2 regions of the uncultured Succiniclasticum sp. genome follow, and region 1 is predicted to be linked to the other one. Evidence: a T-box and tRNA genes for the amino acid it is inferred to sense, from the RefSeq annotation. Region 1 holds a T-box; the other holds one or more tRNA genes.
What was found. The T-box of region 1 lies ahead of ileS (isoleucine--tRNA ligase). A T-box ahead of a tRNA ligase gene usually reads a tRNA of that ligase, here a tRNA-Ile.
Positions count from the first base shown of each region.

Region 2: it encodes a tRNA-Ile, which carries the amino acid that the T-box ahead of ileS (isoleucine--tRNA ligase) is inferred to sense. The anticodon was not compared.

Region 1 covers NZ_CADBFF010000005.1:121,350-124,236, forward strand. The annotation lists gene QZV31_RS04280 (DivIVA domain-containing protein) at 1-470, shown strand, start outside; gene QZV31_RS04285 (histidine phosphatase family protein) at 472-1,158, shown strand; T-box leader at 1,213-1,436, shown strand; gene ileS (isoleucine--tRNA ligase) at 1,511-2,887, shown strand, end outside.
Region 2 covers NZ_CADBFF010000003.1:20,475-23,361, reverse strand. The annotation lists gene QZV31_RS02130 (class I SAM-dependent methyltransferase) at 12-713, opposite strand; gene QZV31_RS02125 (HU family DNA-binding protein) at 847-1,155, opposite strand; tRNA gene QZV31_RS02120 (tRNA-Ile) at 1,361-1,438, shown strand; partial or broken gene rpoD (RNA polymerase sigma factor RpoD) at 1,632-2,393, opposite strand.

The sequences.
Region 1 (2,887 bases):
CTGATGTGGCAGGTGTTGACACTGAGGTGACGGAGAGTCGTGAGGAACCTGTACGTGATGTTGAACCACAGGACGTTGCACCGCAGGATATTGCGAAAACAGAAAATGTTTCAAAAACGGAGCAAGAACCGGTAAAGGATGCTGCCGAACCGGATCGTGTAGAGGAGCAGAGTGTTGAAAAGAATAAGGAAGAATCCGTAGAGCCTGAAAATTTGAATGCTGCCGATAAAGTGACTGAAAACTCTCCCAGACCTTTGTTTTCACGTTTCAGACCTCGCAATTCCGTAGTCTTTAATCGGAACGGTTTTCCGCGTAAGAACGCGGATCTGCGTGTTGCGTTGAGCGAGCTGCAAAAATCAGCGGAAACAAAGTCCCCAAGCAGCGATGCAAATCCGGAATCCGCAGGGGAGACCGGTATAACGGAATCTCAGACCGTTGATCCGAAACCAGAGGAGAATAAGGAATCCTGATATGATCATTCTTGTACGACACGGTGAGGCGACACACCATACGGAGCATTTTACCGGCGGTTGGACGGATTCGAACCTGACGGATAAAGGGCGCAGGCAGATCGAGGCGGCCGCAGAAAAACTGGCGAAGGATTTTTCGGGCAAGATGCCGCGCTTTCGGATTCTGTGCAGCGATTTGAAACGGGCCCATGAATCGGCGGTTATCTTTGCAGAAAAACTGGGCATAGAAAAAGTAGAGGACTTTGCGTTCCTCCGGGAAAAGAATAACGGAGAAGCAGCGGGACTGAAGGAAAGTGAAGCGAGGAGCATCTACTGTCCGCCTCCTACGTTAAAGGAACTGGATCACCGGAATTATCCCGGAGGAGAGACAAGGCGTGAGTTTTTCCGGCGTTCTGTGGACGGACTGCATGAAGCGGCTGACTGGGATAAGGAAAATCTGATCATCATCTCCCATAAGGGGACGATACAGAATATTATCTTCGACTGGCTGGGGATGGACATTGAGGACGTGAACCGTCTGAATTTTTCGGTGGATATTCTGCCTTCCAGTTTGTCCGTGCTGGGTATCAATAAATGGAAGGAACATGCCATATTCCGTCTGAACGACCTGTCTCATTTACAGGCACAGGAAGGATACGGCATCCATAAATTTAAGCTGGGCGGTATTGACGCGCTTTATCAAAAGTAGTAAAATAGCTTCATTACAGGCGCGGTTCTATTGCGTCGGATAAAAGCATAGTTGATAATAGCTAAGAAAAAGACAGTAACCTGCAGAAAAGGTAAAGCGAACCGGGGAGGGTGGAAGCCCGGACGAGTATTTCGGCAGTGTGAATATCACTTTGGAGCAGCCGGCTGAACAAAATAGTAAGCATGGACGGATTGGCGCACGTTATCGCGCTGAACGAGTGGCAGAAGATTTCTGTCATGAGGGTGGTACCACGGGTTAAGTATAGTCTCGTCCCTTTTTGGACGAGACTTGTTTTTTTATACGGGAAAATTAGTTTTTTCCTTGCACAGAAACAAATCAGGAGGAGAAAAAAGTGGATTACAGTAAAACTCTGAATTTACCGGAAACCGAGTTTCCAATGCGGGGAAACCTGCCGAAACGTGAACCGGAATTTTTAAAATTCTGGGAAGAAAACAAGATTTATGAAAAGAAACAGAAACTGCATGAAGGGCATACCAAATGGGTTCTCCATGACGGACCTCCTTATGCCAACGGTCATATCCACATGGGGCATGCGCTGAATAAAGTATTGAAAGATATCATCATTAAATATAAATATGCCAAGGGCTATGATACTCCGTATATTCCCGGCTGGGATACGCACGGCATGCCGATTGAACATGCCTGTCTCAACGCTATGGGTGTGGACCGTCACAGCATGACGGCGCTGGACCTCCGGGCAAAATGTGATGCCTACGCCCATGAGTTTGTTGATATCCAGCGGGAAGAATTCAAACGGCTGGGCGTGCTGGGCGACTGGGATCATCCCTATCTGACTCTGCAGCATTCTTTTGAAGCGGAACAGATTCGCGTATTTGGCGCCATGGCCAATAAGGGTTACATTTATAAAGGACTGAAACCGGTTTACTGGTGCCCCCATTGCGAAACAGCATTGGCGGAAGCAGAAATTGAATATGCAGACCAGAAGACGCCGACCATTTATGTCAAATTCCCTCTGACCAAAGACAATGGCAAGACTCCGGAAGGCGTGAACGGCCGGCCGGTTTATGTTGTAATCTGGACCACCACGCCCTGGACTATTCCCGGCAACATGGCGGTCACCCTGCATCCTGATTTTGAGTATTCCTTTGTGGAAAACGGCGACGAAGTGTTGTTCATGGCCAGCGAGCTGGTCAATAATGTAGCGGCGGAAGCCGGTCTGACCCTGGGCAACGTGCTGGGCACGGTAAAGGGCCGTGAAATGGAATTTGCGGAATGTGAGCATCCGTTCCCGGAATACAATCATCGTAAATCCATGATTTGTCTGGCAGACTATGTTGACCTGGAAACCGGTACCGGCTGTGTACATACGGCCGGCGGTCACGGCGACGTGGACTACCTGACCTGCCTGAAATACAATGTACCTATTGTCTGCCCCGTAGACGAACAGGGCAAGATGACGGCGGAAGCCGGCGAGCGCTTTAAAGGCCTGTTTGTGTTTGACGCCAATGTACCGATCCTGAAATACCTGGCGGAACTGGGATTCCTGTTGGGTAAAAAGAATATCCATCACCAGTACGCCCATTGCTGGCGTTGCAAGAACCCCATCATCTACCGGGCTACCGAGCAGTGGTTTGCTTCCGTGGACGGATTCCGCGATGCGGCCCTGCATGCGATTCATAATGAAGTAAAATGGATTCCCGCCTGGGGCGAACCCCGTATCCATAACATGGTGGCAGACCGTCACGAC
Region 2 (2,887 bases), on a different contig from region 1:
ATCCTCAAATATTATACCGATTTATTTATCAGTGCGTCAACTTTCACAAGCATGTTTTTCATATCTTTATATTTATCACTGTTCATTGCCGCAGAGCTGACTTCCATCTGCCGCAATAAACGGCGGTAATGTTCTGATTTTTCTTGTATAAATTCCTGCCATAATGCAGGTTTCTTTTCCATTATACAGGGACCCAGTTCCTCTTCAATCGCAGATAATTTTTGTTTTTTCTCCGTATGAATTGCTTTGATAATTACGTATATGTGACCATTTTCTTTGCAGAGAGCCTCGTCCGCAATACGATATCCGTGCTGTACCAGCCACCGGCGCAACAGGTTTGCCGCATTCATCGGCTGCAGAACAAAAGTATGTACGGTTGCAACGATTTCCGGATCTTCTTCCAGAATACTGACAATCGTCGCGCCGCCCATTCCGGCAATTACGACTGCTTCCGCTTCCCCGGCGCGCAGTCCCTGCAGTCCCGGCGCAGTACGGATTTCCATTTGACCAAACAGATTGTATCTGTTTCTGGTTTCAGCAGCTGCCCGGCAAGGTCCTTCCGCAATGTCAGAAGCAATCACATACTGACACTGCCCTGACAGCGCCAGATATGCCGGCACATACCCATGATCTGTACCGATATCAGCCATCGTTTGACACAAAGGAACCATGGAAGCCACTGTTTTCAGCCGTTCGCTAATGTGAATCATCATTTTCTCCGTCAATAAAATACTATTCAACAAAATCCTTGTCTATCCATCTGTCAGATATGCATTAACTTCTATGCAGTACGTTACATAAAAACGGTCTGCCTGTATAACAGACAGACCGTTCGGGAAACAGAACTTATTTTTTAACTTTTTTAGCTTTTTTAGCCGGTTTAGCATTAACTGCTTCCTTGAAAGCTTTGCCTGCTTTGAAAGCGGGAACAGTAGCAGCAGCAATCTTGATTGCAGCGCCGGTCTGCGGATTCTTTCCGGTACGGGCAGCGCGTTCACGAGCTTCGAAAGTACCAAAACCAATCAGCTGTACTTTGCCTTTCTGGGCAACTTCTTCAACAACAGCTTCAGTAAAGGCTTTCAATGCTTTTTCAACGTCTTTCTGAGACAATCCAGATGCTGCAGCAGCTGCTACAATAAGTTCTTTTTTGTTCATCGTAAAATCTCCTTTTTATAAAAAAATATTAAGATGCCTGTTTACATCTGCATCTAAGATTATAATACCAGTGTTTATCAGCATTGGCAAGCCCAATTTAACATTTTTCCGTGTTTTTTCACATTTTTTCGTTACATTTTTGATTTACAGATAAACTTGACACCAACGTGAACTTCGGGTAAAATAATTGTTGTTGAAAAACTGCGGGCCTATAGCTCAGCTGGTCCAGAGCCGGCGGCTCATAACCGCTTGGTCGTAGGTTCGAATCCTACTAGGCCCACCATTCTTCAGATGGTACAAAATTTTATATACAGAACGCAAGAGTGTGAATCATAAATTCCTTGCGGCAAAACAAAAAATGCCTATCTCACTATGGGATAGGCTTGATTTTTTGGAGATAAACCCGCTTCAGAAAAACTATCTGAAGCGGGTTCGTTTTTTAACTGAAACGTGTCGTGTTTACTTTTTAAAACAGTTTACATTCTTGGTTTCTTGTCGGTATCTTCATCTGTATCAGCCACAAAGGCACGTAACTGGCTGCTGCGTTTACTGCGCAGCCTGCGCAATGCTTTGGCTTCAATCTGACGGATACGTTCACGGGTAACGCCAAAATGCTGACCCACTTCTTCCAGCGTACGCTGCCGTCCGTCATTTAGGCCAAACCGAAGCTCCAGTACTTCTCTTTCACGACTGCTTAATGTGTCGAGTACTTCGTTCAATTTTTCACGTAACAGCGAAAAAGATGCTGCATCTGCCGGAGCCGGAGCATCATGGTCTTCGATAAAGTCGCCCAGATGGGAATCTTCTTCTTCTCCAATCGGTGTCTCCAGAGAAACGGGTTCCTGGGCAATTTTCATGATTTCCCTCACCCGGTCTTCCGTGGTCTCCATCAGTTCCGCAATTTCCCGCGGAGTCGGTTCACGCCCTAATTCCTGTAACAGCTGACGGGACACGCGGATCAGCTTATTGATGGTTTCCACCATATGCACCGGAATACGAATGGTCCTGGCCTGATCGGCAATGGCACGTGTAATAGCCTGACGAATCCACCAGGTTGCATACGTACTGAACTTAAAGCCCTTATTATAATCAAACTTTTCAACAGCTTTAATCAGTCCCAGGTTTCCTTCCTGAATCAGATCCAAAAATAACATGCCGCGTCCCACATACCGTTTGGCAATACTTACGACCAGACGGAGATTTGCTTCTGAAAGGAAACGCTTTGCTTCATTTCCCTGCCGCTTAATCTCTTCCAGTAAAGCCGAAAACTGTGATTTTATTTCCACGAGACGCTGCGCGTTCTTTTTATCTGTCCTGTACACTTTACTTTTGGGGCTAATCGTTTCCAAACGCGTATTGATCCACGCCTCGGATGCAGCAATCAGCTTGCTGATCTCATTCAGATTATGCGGTTCAGGCTCGTTGTCCTCTTCCCGTTCCGGGCATTCCTTTTCCCAATCCGCACATTTCAGCTTTTCGTCTTCCAACAAGCTGATGAAACGGCCACGCTCATTCTTCGTAAACTGGACGGTATCTGCGACAAAATCCGCAACACTGTACTTTTCACCGCTTTTCTGTTTTTCACTAAACTTACGGAACGCAACAGGAATAGAGCGCATATCTGTAACGGCTTGTTCTGTTGCTAACAGATCGTTTAACTTCTGAAAAGCGTCTTCGAATTCCTTTTTCGTTTTAAATTTTAAAGGTTCATCCGATTTTTTATGGGCCTTAC